One region of the Geodermatophilus sp. SYSU D00697 genome, then DNA from elsewhere that is predicted to be linked to it. Evidence: predicted binding sites of a transcription regulator. Region 1 holds the regulator's gene; each other region holds the start of a gene.

Evidence for each region. The regulator LexA, encoded in region 1, represses DNA repair genes until DNA is damaged. The targets are predictions, from matches to a motif close to TCGAACANNTGTTCGA.
Region 2: the regulator LexA is predicted to act here: its motif matches at 1,029-1,044, upstream of dnaB (replicative DNA helicase).
Region 3: the regulator LexA is predicted to act here: its motif matches at 1,481-1,496, upstream of dinB (DNA polymerase IV).
Region 4: the regulator LexA is predicted to act here: its motif matches at 1,499-1,514, upstream of ACI79C_RS21055 (DUF6504 family protein).

The regions. Positions count from the first base shown of each region.
Region 1 is NZ_JBJGYV010000009.1:96,038-99,239, reverse strand. Features, by position in the region: gene ACI79C_RS10320 (hypothetical protein) at 1-889, shown strand, start outside; gene lexA (transcriptional repressor LexA) at 911-1,663, opposite strand; gene ACI79C_RS10310 (LysM peptidoglycan-binding domain-containing protein) at 1,866-2,507, shown strand; gene ACI79C_RS10305 (hypothetical protein) at 2,654-3,202, shown strand, end outside.
Region 2 is NZ_JBJGYV010000005.1:46,443-49,644, reverse strand. Features, by position in the region: gene rplI (50S ribosomal protein L9) at 1-258, shown strand, start outside; gene dnaB (replicative DNA helicase) at 1,144-2,514, shown strand; gene ACI79C_RS06490 (DUF3237 family protein) at 2,608-3,072, opposite strand.
Region 3 is NZ_JBJGYV010000032.1:26,511-29,712, reverse strand. Features, by position in the region: gene ACI79C_RS21110 (DUF3040 domain-containing protein) at 1-104, opposite strand, end outside; gene dinB (DNA polymerase IV) at 263-1,465, opposite strand; gene ACI79C_RS21100 (BatC protein) at 1,680-1,970, shown strand; gene ACI79C_RS21095 (cupin domain-containing protein) at 2,279-3,202, shown strand, end outside.
Region 4 is NZ_JBJGYV010000032.1:15,475-18,676, forward strand. Features, by position in the region: gene ACI79C_RS21040 (phytoene desaturase family protein) at 1-213, opposite strand, end outside; gene ACI79C_RS21045 (GNAT family N-acetyltransferase) at 210-797, opposite strand; gene ACI79C_RS21050 (YbaK/EbsC family protein) at 871-1,383, opposite strand; gene ACI79C_RS21055 (DUF6504 family protein) at 1,608-1,934, shown strand; gene ACI79C_RS21060 (SAV_6107 family HEPN domain-containing protein) at 1,934-2,419, shown strand; gene ACI79C_RS21065 (DNA polymerase III subunit alpha) at 2,416-3,202, shown strand, end outside.

The sequences.
Region 1 (3,202 bases):
GGCGGAGCTCTCCGGCCTCGTGGTGGTGGGCGACCGCATGCTGGCCCTCAACGACGGTGGGGAGCGGCTCGACGTCCACGTCCTGGACGCCGGCTGCCAGGTGGTCGACGTGCGCAGCGCGCCGGTCGACCCCTACGACCCCGAGGACCTCGCGGTCGGCGCCGACGGGACCGTGTGGCTCGCCGACACCGGCGACAACAACGGCACGCGGGAGACGGTGGCGCTGCTGGCCCTGCGGCCGGACGGCAGCACCGCGGTGTACCGGCTGGCCTTCCCGGAGGGACCCCGGGACGTGGAGGCGCTGCTCCTCGCGCCGGACGGCACGCCTTACCTGGTGACCAAGGAGGTGCTCGGAGCCAGCTCGGTGTACCGCCCGGTGAGCGCGCTGGTCGACGCCGGCACGGTTGGCCTCACCGAGGTGGCGGGTGTCGAGTTCACGCTCACCGGGACCCCGGGCGGTCCGGTCGGTCGCGCCGGGCAGCTCATGGTCACCGGGGGAGCGGTCTCGCCCGACGGCCGGTTGCTGGCCCTGCGGACCTACACCGACGCCTACGTCTGGCCGCTGTCGGGCTCCGACGTGGCGGGTGCACTGGCCGCCGACCCGGTCCGGCTGCCGCTGCCCGCGTCGCCGCAGGGCGAGGCGGTCAGCTTCACCGCCGACGCCTCCGGCCTGGTCGTGACCAGCGAGGGACTGCCGGCCGACGTCATCGTCGTCCCGTTGGGCGAGCTCCCGAGCGACGCCGCTGCGTCGACGTCGGCGGACGGTTCCCTCCCCGACCTGCTGAGCGCCGACGACGGCGGCATGCCGGCCGTCGCGGCGGCCGCGATCGCGGCCGTGGTCGCCGCCGCCCTGGTGTGGGTCGGCGGGAGGCTGCGCCGGCGCCCCTGAGCCCGGGGCGGCGCCTGCGGGTCAGACCCGGCGCAGCACGGTGACGACGCGACCCAGGATGGTGGCCTCGTCACCCGGGATGGGCTCGTAGGCGGGGTTGTGCGGCAGCAGCCACACGTGGCCGTCACGACGCTTGTAGGTCTTGACCGTCGCCTCGCCGTCGATCATGGCGGCCACGATCTCGCCGTTCTCGGCCGTCGGCTGCTGGCGCACCACGACCCAGTCGCCGTCGCAGATGGCCGCCTCGACCATCGAGTCGCCGGCGACCTTGAGCATGAAGAGGGTGCCCTCGCCGACCAGTTCGCGGGGCAGCGGGAAGACGTCCTCGACCGCCTGCTCGGCGAGCACCGGGCCACCGGCGGCGATCCGGCCGACGAGCGGGACGTAGGTGGGGGCGGGCGCCTCGTCGGTGCCGGCCGGGGCGGCGGTGGACACGAGCTCGGCCGGCGCGTCGCCGGGCAGGCGGACGTCGAGGGCCCGGGGCCGGTTCGGGTCGCGGCGCAGCCAGCCCTTCTTCTGCAGGACCGTGAGCTGGTGGGCCACCGAGGAGGCCGAGGACAGGCCGACGGCCTCACCGATCTCGCGAACCGAGGGCGGGTAGCCGCGGCGGTCGATGGAGTCGCGGATGACCTCGAGGACGCGCCGCTGGCGCTGGGTCAGGCCGTCCCCGGCCTCGCTCCGGTCGGGGAAGGTCCGCACGGCCGCCGTCTCGGTGGCCGCCGGCGCGCCGGTCGTCCTCCGGCGGCTCCCCGACGTCCCGCTCTTCTCCGCCACCGTCGCCTCCTCGCCGGCTGCTGTCGCAGCACGTCTCGTCGTTCGGGACCGACCGTAGCGTGCCGGGCCCTCTCGATCAAACACGTGTTCGAACTGCCCGGCAGGGCGCGATGGCGTTCGTCGGACCCATCCGGTAGACATCGCACAGCCGTTCGAATCGAACAGGCGTTCGACGGTCCGGGCAGCGGTGGGAGGAGTGGTCGTGGCGGGCATGCGGCAGGCGGTGCTGGACTTCGACGACGCGGTACAGGTGCCCTGGCGGCCCCGGCTCCGTGCGGTCCCGGTGGCCGACGACGGTGCGGCCGGGCGCCGGCCACGGCCTCCGGCGTCGCGGGCGACCGTGTCCCGGGTGGGCGCATGCCGGCCCGAGTCGGTCCGGGCGACCGACGACGGTGCGACCGCGCCCGTCGACTCGTCCGCCACCCGGCCGGGTCCGGTGCGACCCGGGCAGACGCGGCCGGGCCCGACCCGGCCGGCGGGGGCCGCGGTGCCCGGTCCCCCGGCGGGGCGGCCCGTGCGCGGCGGCTGCGGCCGGGTGCGGCACCGGCCGGGTCCGGGGGTGCGGCTGACCCGCAGGGCGCGCCGGCTGGCGGTGGTCCTCGCGCTGGGGGTCGGCGTGGCGCTCGGGTCCTGGCTCGGACCTCTCGTCGCCGATGACCCCGGCGACCTGCGGCTGGTGGGGGAGCGCAGCGTGGTCGTCCAGGCGGGGGACACGGTGTGGTCCATCGCCGCAGACTTCGCCGGGCCCGACGAGGACGTCCGGGCCGTGGTCGACGTGATCGAGGAGCTCAACGAGCTCGACGGTGCCCGCGTCGTGCCGGGACAGGTCCTCCTGCTGCCCTGAGGGCGTCCCGTCCCTCCTCCTCCGGGCCCGGCACGCCGCGGGGCCAGACAGCGACAAGGCGAGGCGGTCAGGTTCGTCAACCCTCCGTACGGAGGCGTTGACGCTGCGTGGTCAAAAGGGCACCTAACGTCAGAGGCGTGTCGCGGATGTCCGGAAGCCGAGCAGCGGTCTTCACCCAGCAGTCCCAGGCCGTCGAGGTGTCCGTGGCCGGCGCCTGGTTGCCGGGGTCGATCCTCGGCTGGCGCCACGACGCCGGCGGATCCTGCGAGGTGTGGGTCCGGCTGACCGTCGCCGGCGGTGTGCGCGAGACCTGGGTCGCCCTGTCCGACCTGCGGCTGCCGGAGTCGCCCGTCGTGGAGGCGTCGCCTCCCGCTGGGCGTGGGGACGACGCCGCCGCGCCGATCCTCGACCTGGCCCGCGCCGCCGCCCGTGAGCGGCTCGTCGCCGGCGTGCTCGGCGCTCCGGAGCGAACGGCGTCCGGCGTCCCGGCGCAGGGCCGTCGCCGGCGCCGTCACGGCGGGGACGTCACCGCGGAGATGCCGGCGCTCGATGCCGCCCTCGCCGGGCGCCACCGGGCACCGGGCGGAGCCGGGCGACACCGGGCCGCGGACGACGACACCCGCGTCGGCCTCCCGGCGGTCGCGGTCCCGCCGCGCGCCGAGGGCGACTGCCTGACCCGCCCCCTCCGGCTGGGT
Region 2 (3,202 bases), on a different contig from region 1:
GAGGCCCAGGCCGTCGCCGGGCGCCTGTCGGGTCTGACCGTGCGGGTGCCGGCCCGCGCCGGTGAGGGCGGCCGCCTGTTCGGCCGGGTCACCACCGCCGACGTCGTGAACGCCGTGACCGCCGCCGGCGGCCCCGCGCTCGACCGTCGCCGGGTGGAGCTGCCCAGCAGCATCAAGACCACCGGGCAGCACACCGTCACCGTGCGGGTGCACCCCGAGGTGACCACCCAGCTGGCCATCGAGGTCGTCCCCGGCTGACAGGAGGACCCCCTGCAGGGGGGTGTGCCCGCGAGGGGCGTCGGACTCCGGTCCGGCGCCCCTCGCGGCGTTCCGGGGCCGGTCAGCCGACCGCCCTCACCTCCGGCCCGGCCGCCCTCCCGGGGGAGGGCCGCCGGGTCACCCCGACCGGCGTGCCGGCGGGGCGGACGCCGGCCGCACCCGGACACCCCGCCACGGCCTCCCACGCGCCCGCCATCGCGTCCGCGTCGGTGGTGCAGGTGACCAGCCGGACGACGTCGGCCGGCGTCGTGCCGGCCCCGTCGAGGACCGTCTCCCCGTGGTCCCGGGCCGTGAGACCTGGCCGGGCAGGTCCCCGACGTGCCGGATCTGCCCTCCGGCGTGCGGCTGGACTGCCGTGGGACCTCCCCTCCACGGCCGCCCTCGGGGCCGCGACGGTCGGCGTCGCGCAGCCATGGTGGCCTGCCCGGTCGACCTGTGGACGTGTGACCTGTGGGGCTGCTGTGCGGGGGCGGCGACACGCCGGGGCGCGACACCCGGATTTCACCCGGCTTTTTCCCGTCCACACCCCGTGGGTCGTCTCTGCGCTGGTCAGACGCGGGATACGCGGATGTCCCCGCGGCCGTCCCCCGCTGTCTCCACATGTCGACACGTCTGTGTCCACCGACTTGTCCACAAGTTGTGCAGAACGGGGTGCACACCGGTGTTGGACGGGTCCGTCCGGTGTTCCTAACGTCCTCTCCAGCTCCCCCGGCAGGCACGAACTGTCGGTGCCCCGGGGTAGCAATGACCCGAACAGACGTTCGAGTCAGGCGTACGTCGTTTCTGGTGCTTCCCCCACCAGGCCCCGGCCCTCCGGCCGGGGTCTGTTCGCGGGTGCGCTGGTGAGTGGATGGAGGAACCACCGTGGCGGTGGCCGACGACTTCAGCCGACCGACCCCGACGGCTCCGCAGTACGACCGGCAGCCGCCGCAGGACGTCGCGGCGGAGCAGTCGGTGCTCGGCGGCATGCTGCTGAGCAAGGACGCGATCGCCGACGTCGTCGAGGTGCTCGCCGGCAACGACTTCTACCGCCCGGCGCACCAGGTGATCTTCGACTGCATCCTCGACCTGTACGGGCGGGGTGAGCCGGCCGACGCGATCACCGTGGCCGCCGAGCTCAACCGCACCGACCAGCTGTCGAAGATGGGCGGCGCGGTCTACCTGCACACGCTGATCCAGTCGACGCCCACCGCCGCCAACGCCGGCTACTACGCCGCGATCGTCGCCGAGCAGGCCACGCTGCGCCGGCTGGTCGAGGCCGGCACCCGCGTCGTCCAGCTGGGGTACGGCGCGGCCGGCGGCAAGGGCGACGTCGACGACATCGTCGACCGCGCCCAGCAGGAGATCTACGAGGTCACCGAGAAGCGGATGAGCGAGGACTACGCGCGCCTCGAGGACGTCCTGCAGCCGACGATGGACGAGCTGGACGCCATCGCCTCCCGCGGCGGCACCGCCCGCGGCGTGCCCACCGGCATCCGCGACCTCGACGAGCTCACCAACGGCCTGCAGGCCGGCCAGATGGTGGTCATCGCCGCCCGGCCCGGTGTGGGCAAGTCGACCCTGGGGCTGGACATCGCGCGGTCGGCCACGGTGAAGCACCACATGCCGGCGGTCATCTTCTCCCTCGAGATGAGCAAGCACGAGATCACCATGCGTCTGCTGTCGGCCGAGGCGAAGGTGCCCCTGCACCACATGCGCGCCGGCACGCTGTCCGACGAGGACTGGTCGAAGCTCGCCCGTCGGATGGGCGAGATCGCCGACGCCCCGCTCTACATCGACGACTCGCCGAACATGACGATGATGGAGATCCGGGCCAAGGCGCGGCGGCTCAAGCAGCGCAACGACCTCAAGCTCGTCGTCATCGACTACCTCCAGCTGATGACGTCGGGCAAGAAGGTCGAGAGCCGCCAGCAGGAGGTCTCGGAGTTCTCCCGGGCGCTGAAGCTGCTGGCCAAGGAGCTCGAGGTCCCGGTCATCGCGATGAGCCAGCTCAACCGTGGCTCCGAGCAGCGTCAGGACAAGAAGCCGATGCTGTCCGACCTCCGTGAGTCCGGCTCGATCGAGCAGGACGCCGACATGGTGATGATGATCCACCGCGAGGACATGTACGAGAAGGAGAGCCCGCGGGCCGGCGAGGCCGACATCATGCTGGTCAAGCACCGCAACGGCCCCACCGCGAACGTCACCGTCGCCTTCCAGGGCCACTACAGCCGCTTCGTGGACATGGCGAACTGACGGATCCCCCAGCACGCCGAGAGGCCCGGAGCCACGCGCTCCGGGCCTCTCGTGTGTCCTCCGCCCGCCACTGGCGAACGGGTGGGGTGCGGATCAGCTCACGGGCACCGCGGCGATGCTGCGGGCGCTGGCCCGCACCTCACCGCGTGCCATGTTCACCGTCCCGGTCATGCCGTACACGGTGTGGTTGAGGGCTGCGAGGGACGGCTCGGCGGTCTGCATCGTCACGGCCCCGTGGATCGGCACCTCGACGTCGGGCCACTCGAAGCCCGGCGCGGCCAGCGTCTCCAGGGGTGGCATCTCGAAGGGCGGCGTGGCGAAGCCACGGACCTGGAGGGACACGATGCCCCCGCCCGGCAACGTGATCGTCTCGTGGACGTCGAGCACGGCGGTGCCGTCCCGGCGGATCAGCAGGTGGTCGACGCCGGTCACCCGCCCGCCGGTCATCGGCCCCTCGGTGATCGTGCCCTCGACCCCGACGTCCAGGCGCAGTCCCTCGGGGACGAGGCCGATCGGGATCGTGCTCGGGAGCCGGGCCGCCAACACGTAGCCGTCCATCGTCGTCCTCCCCTGTGGTGGGTGGTCAGGCGGCCATGCCAGCGCGTGCGGACTCGGAGGGGCAGGGGCGTGGGTCCCGGCACCGGATCTCCCTGCGTCCCGGAGCGCGGTGTCGGCACAGCGTGCGCTC
Region 3 (3,202 bases), on a different contig from region 1:
GCGAACTTCGGATCGTCATCGACGAGGGCGCGCTCGATCTGCTCCAGCAGTCGCTGTTCGTGCTCGGAGAGCGGCACGTCGACCTCCAGGTGGGCCAAAGCCAAGACCCGACGGCGGTGCCCGCCGTCGGTGACATCGAGGATACGAGCCCTTTGCGGGGCGCGAAAGGCGAGTCGGCCCCGACCCGCCGTGATCACTCTCGTGGGTGGGACGGGGCCGTCGGGAAGACGAACGGGCGCGGCCGCGGGTTCCCCCGGGCCGGTCAGCGGACGGACTGCCCGCCGCGGTGCAGGAGGGTCGCCGGGCGCACCGCCCCGGCCCCGAACCGGCGGGCCGCCCGGTCGGCGGCGAGCTCGGCCTCCCGGCGGCCGTGCTCGCGGGCGCCCAGCTCCAGCTGCCGGGGGGCGGAGCCGGCCTCCACCAGGCGCTCGGCGCGCACGCCGACCAGCCGGATCCGCGCCCGCTGCAGGCCCAGGGCGTCGAACAGCGCGCGGGCGGTGTCGTAGAGCTCCTGCCCGACGTCGGTGGGGACCCCGAGGGTGCGCGAGCGGGTGATCGTGGTGAAGTCGGCGAAGCGGACCTTGATGGTCACGGTGCGGGCCAGCCAGCCCGCCGAGCGCAGCCGGCCCGCCGTCCGCTCGGACAGCCGCAGCAGCTCGCGGTGGATGACCGCCGGGTCGTCGACGTCGGTGCCGAAGGTCTCCTCGTGCCCGGTGGACCGCTCCGGCTCGTCGGGCACCACGCGGCGGGGGTCGCGGCCCCACGCCAGCTCGTGCAGGTGCGTGCCGGCGGCCTGGCCCACCGCCCGCTGCAGGGTGCGCACCGGCACGTGGGCGAGGTCGCCCACCGTGCGCAGCCCGAGCCGCACCAGCACCTCCTCGGTCTTGGCCCCCACCCCCCACAGGGCGCCGACCGGCAGCGGGTGCAGGAACGCCATGACCTCGGCCGGGCGGACGACCAGCAGCCCGTCGGGCTTGGCGCGGGTGGAGGCCAGCTTCGCGACGAACTTCGTGCCGGCCACGCCCACCGAGCAGGTGATGCCCTGCTCGTCGTAGACCCGGGCGCGGATGTACTCCCCGATCTCGGCCGCGTCGCCCAGCCGGCGCCCGGCGCCGGAGACGTCGAGGAAGGCCTCGTCCATGCTCAGCGGCTCCACGAGCGGGGTGATCGAGCGGAACAGCGCCATGACCGCGCGGGAGACCTCGCCGTAGAGCGCCATGTCCCCCGGCAGCACCGTCGCGGTCGGGCACAGCCGCAGCGCCCGGGACGTCGGCATCGCGGCGTGCACCCCGTAGCGGCGGGCCTCGTAGGTGGCCGAGGTGACCACCCCGCGGTTGCCGGCCCCGCCGACGATCACCGGGGTGCCGGCCAGCTCGGGGCGGCGGCGCACCTCGACGCTGGCGAAGAACGCGTCCATGTCGACGTGCAGCACGGTGCAGCCGGCGGCGCGGGCGGACTGGCTCATGACCCCTTCCCGACCTCGAACACGTGTTCGACGGACGAGAGGACGGTAACGCCCTCGGCACGGTCCGGGCACCTCCACCCCGTGTCGTGACCGACCCGTTGCCGACACGCCGTTCCCGCTGGTCGGAGCGGGAGTGTGAGAGCAGGATCGGTGAGGTACAGCACGCCCGGAGGGCCACCACCCGGTGGCCCGCGACCGATGCGATCGGAGACCCATGGCGCTCGACGACGATGACATGACCACCGCCGGCGTGGGCGACGGCGGCGCTGATGGCGGTGCCGACGGCGGCGCCGACGGTGGTGCCGACGGCGGCGCGGACGGCGGCGCCGGTCACGGCCCTGCCGACGGCGGGGCGGCCGGTGGCGGCTCCGACGGTGGCGCGGACGGCGGTGCCGATGGTGGCGCGGACGGCGGTGCTGATGGCGGCGCGGACGGCGGTGCCGATGGTGGTGCCGACGGCGGTGCTGATGGCGGTGCCGACGGCGGCGCGGACGGTTCCGCCTGACCGAGAACCCCGCCGCGCAGGGCCGGCCGGACCCCCGGCCGGCCCTGCGTCGGTGCACCGCCCTCGACCCGCAGGTCTTCGCGCGGGAGTACTGGTCGCGCCGGCCGCTGCTCACCCGCGCCGAGGAGACCGGCGGGTCCTTCGCCGACCTGCTCGACCTGGCCGCGGTCGACGAGCTGCTCTCCCGGCGGGGGCTGCGCACCCCCTTCCTGCGGATCGCCAAGGACGGCGCCGTCGTCGACCCCAAGCGGTTCACCACCTCGGGGGGCGCCGGGGCCGAGATCGCCGACCAGGTCTCCTCCGACGCGGTGCTGCGGCTGTTCGCCGACGGCAGCACCGTCGTCCTCCAGGGCCTGCACCGGCTGTGGCCACCGCTGATCGAGTTCGCCGACCAGCTGGCTGCCGACCTGGGTCACCCGACGCAGGTCAACGCCTACGTCACCCCGCCGTCCTCCCGCGGATTCTCCCCGCACTACGACGTGCACGACGTCTTCGTGCTGCAGGTCGCCGGCGAGAAGCACTGGCGCATCCACGAGCCGGTGCTGCCCGACCCGCTGCGCACCCAGCCCTGGAACGACCGGGCCGCCACCGTCGCCGCCGCCGCCGAGCGCGAGCCGGTCATCGACGCGGTGCTGCGGCCCGGCGACGCCCTCTACCTGCCCCGCGGCCACCTGCACTCGGCGGTCGCGCTGGGCGAGATCAGTGCGCACCTGACCATCGGCGTGCACCCGGTCACCCGCTGGGCGGCCGCCGAGTCGGTGCTCGACCTCGTGCGGGTGCTCGCCGCCGAGGACCCCGAGCTGCGCCGCTCGCTACCCCTGGGCGTCGACCTGGCCGACCCGGGCGCCGTGGCCGACGACGTGGCGGCGGTCGTGGCGGGCCTCAGGGAGTGGCTGGGCCGGGTCGACCCGGCCGAGGTCGCCGACCGGCTCCGGTCGCGGACCTGGGCGCAGGTGCGGCCCGAGCCCGTCGCGCCGCTGGCCCAGGCCGCCGCGGCGTCGGCCCTGTCCCCCGACACCGTGCTGCGGGTCCGCCGCCGGCTGCGCTGCCAGCTGCGCGAGCCGGTCGACGGCCGGGTCACGCTGGTCGCCGGGCGACGGTCGCTGGAGCTGCCGGCCGACACCCGTCCCGCCCTGGCCGGTCTGCTGGCCGCCGGCGAGCTCAAGGTCGCCGACCTGCCCGGCCTGGACGCCGCCGACCAGCTCACCCTGGCCCGTCGGCTGGTCACCGAG
Region 4 (3,202 bases), on a different contig from region 1:
GCCGCTCTGCCGGATGATCACGTGCGCGCTGGAGCCGCGGTCGACGCGGACGCCGGGCCACCGCTCCACCGTGGAGACCGCCCCGCCGAGCACCTCGTCGCGCTCGACGACCTCGACCCGCAGGCCGGCGCGGGCCAGGTAGCAGGCCGCGACCAGCCCGTTGTGCCCGGCGCCGACGACGACGGCGTCGACGGGGGTGTCGCCGTCGGTCACCGCGCGTCGGTGCGCGGGGGCGGGGGTCGCAGCGGCAGGCGGGCGCCGAGGATCGCGAACGGGCGGGAGTCGCCGGGGAAGTGGTGGTTGCGGGCCAGGTCGACGAAGCCGTCGGCGTGGTACAGCCGGAAGGCCTTGGTGTCGCTGTCGGGGGTGGACAGCAGCGCCGCGGGGTGGGGCAGGTCGGCCAGCAGGGCGTGCAGCAGCTGCCGGCCCAGCCCGCGGCTCTGGTGGTCGGGGTGGACGTGCAGCTCGCAGACCTCGAAGGCCCCGGGCAGCCACCGCTTGGCGGTCCGCCGGTCCAGCGCCGCCCGCACCTGGTCGTGCCACCACTGGCCGGGGGCGACCAGGTAGCCGTAGCCGAACCCGACCAGCTGCTCGCCCTCCGGGGTGGCGACGAAGCCGCCGACGGCCCGGAACCCGGCGCGCTCGGTGTGCTGGACGGCGTAGCCGTAGCGCCCGGCCACGACCGACGGCGCGTAGCCCATCGCCGCGCCGTAGATGGCCAGGGCCTCGTGCATGTGGTCGCGCAGCCACCCGGTGGGCAGCTCGGTGACCCGCGTGGCGGGGGTCGTGCCGGTCACGGTGCCTCCTCCTCGGCCCTCGTCGTCCCCGGAGCCGGGGGTGGTCCGCCCGTGCGGGACCGCGCGCGCCCGGTCACGGCGATCCCACCTCCACCGGGGTGACGGGGCCGGTGCCGACCTCGGCCGCGGTGCCGCCGGTCAACCGCAGCAGCTCCTCGTAGGTGGTGGGGAAGACCGCGTGCGGGTGGCCTGCGGCGGCCCAGACCCGCTCGTGGCGGGCCAGCTCGACGTCGACCAGCGTGCCGATCGGCTCGGGGTGCCCGATCGGTGCCACCCCGCCGATGGGCTGCCCGGTGTGCCGGCGGACGAAGTCGGGGGAGGCCGGGCGCACCGCGGGGACGCCGAGGAGGGTGGCGACCCGGTCGACGTCGACCCGGTGCGCGCCGCTGGTCAGGACCAGCAGGGGTGCACCGGCGACGTCGAACACCAGGCTGTTCGCGATCGCCCCGACGGGGACGCCGAGCTGCGCGGCGGCCGCGCCGGCGGTGCGGGCGCTGTCGGGAAGGGCGCGGACCTCCCCGGCCGCTCCGGACTCCGCCAGGAGGCGGGCGATGGCAGCCACCCGCGGGTGCTCGGGTCGGCTCATGCGCTGATCCTCCCATCGGCTCCCGCCGACCGCTGGCCCTCTGCCGCGCCGGCTCGCCCACTCCCGCGCGCTCCGCTTGACGAGTGTCGGTGCGGTCGGGTCTACTCGACCTCGTTCGAACACGCGTTCGAACAGCGGTCGACCTCCCGCCGCACCCGGGTCCTTCCCCACCCGGTGTGGCGGGCGGGCCGGCCGGGTCGGCGCAGAGCGGTGGGGAGTCTGTCATGAGCCGGGTGCTGGGTGGGGTCGGCGGTCGGGTCGGCGAAGAGGTGCAGGTCGAGCGGGGGTCCCTCGGCCCGGCGCAGTTCTGGCGGGGCCAGTCGCGGTACGTCGTGGGAGAGCTGCTCGACTCGTGGGTGGAGACCGCACCGTGGTGGCAGCGGGGTCCCGAGGAGGCCGGCGGCGCCTCCGCCGAGCTGGTCGCCACGCGTGAGGTGTGGCGGGTCGAGGCGGTCCGGGCCGGGCGGTCGCGGATGAGCTTCGCCGGCGTCTTCGACCTCAGCTGGGAGTCCACGGCCAACCGGTGGTCGCTCGTGCGGGTGCACGACTGATGGGCGCGGTCCGCGTCGTGGCCGATCAGCTCCCCCTGCCCCCGCCACTGCCGCCGGCGGCCACGCAGCTGCTCGACCAGGCCTCCCGAGCGCTGGCCGAGGCCGCGGCGAGCACCGACGCCCGGCAGCGCTACGCCACCGCGCACCTCGGCGCGTTGCGGGCCGCCGCGGCGGTGCTGGCCGCCCGCACGCGGCCGGAGTCCGGGCGCCGTCGGCCGCGCAGCGCCTGGGTGCTGCTCGGCCAGGTCGCGCCGGAGCTGGGGGAGTGGGCCACGTTCTTCGCCGCCGGCGCCGCCAAGCGGGCGGCCGCGGAGGCCGGGCTCTCCCGGGCGGTCACCGAGCGCGAGGCCGACGACCTGGTCCGCGACGTCCGGGCCTTCCTCACCGTGGTCGAGAGCTGCCTGGGCAGCGACCCGGAACCTGAGGCGCCCCGGCGCGCCCGCCCGCGGGTGGTCGGCGGCTCCGAGCACCGGAACAGGCGGTGACGGCCGACCCCTTCGTCCACCTCCACGTCGCCTCGGGCTACTCCATGCAGTACGGGGCCAACCACCCGGCCGACCTGGTGAACCGGGCTGCCGAGCACGGCATGCAGGCCCTGGCGCTGACCGACCGCGACGGGCTCTACGGCGCGGTCAAGTTCGCCCTCGCCTGCCGGGCGGCCGACGTCCGGCCGGTCTTCGGGGTGGACCTCGCCGTCGTGCCCGCGGTCGACAGCACGGTGCCGCCGGCCCTGGCGCCGGTGCTGGGAGGTGGGCACTCCGCGGAGCGGACGCGTGCGCGCCGGCCGGACGGGCCACCCGGCGCGCCCGGCCGCGCCGGGTCGGGTCGCCGCGTGCCGGCCCGGGGTGGGGCCAGCGTCGACCCCCGGCTGCCCCGGGTCACCTTCCTCGCCCGGGACGGCGCCGGCTGGCGGTCGCTGTGCCGGCTGACCAGCGCCACCCACCTGCGCGGCACGCGCGGCGAGCCGGTGAGCTCGCTGGCGCTGGCCGCCGAGCACGCGCCGGGGCTGGTCGCCCTCCTGGGGCCGGACTCCCCGGTGGGCCGGGCGCTGACCGCGGGCCGGGCTGACGTCGCCTCCGCCCGGCTGGCCGCCTGGCGCGCGGTCTTCGGCCCCGGCTCCCTGGTGCTCGAGCTGGTCCACCACCGCGGCCGGGGCGACCGCTCCCGGGCGCAGGCGCTGCTGCGCTTCGCGGCCGCGGAGGACGTGCCGGTGGTGCTCACCAACGCCGTCCGCTACGTCGACGCCCTCGACGCCCCCACCGCCGACG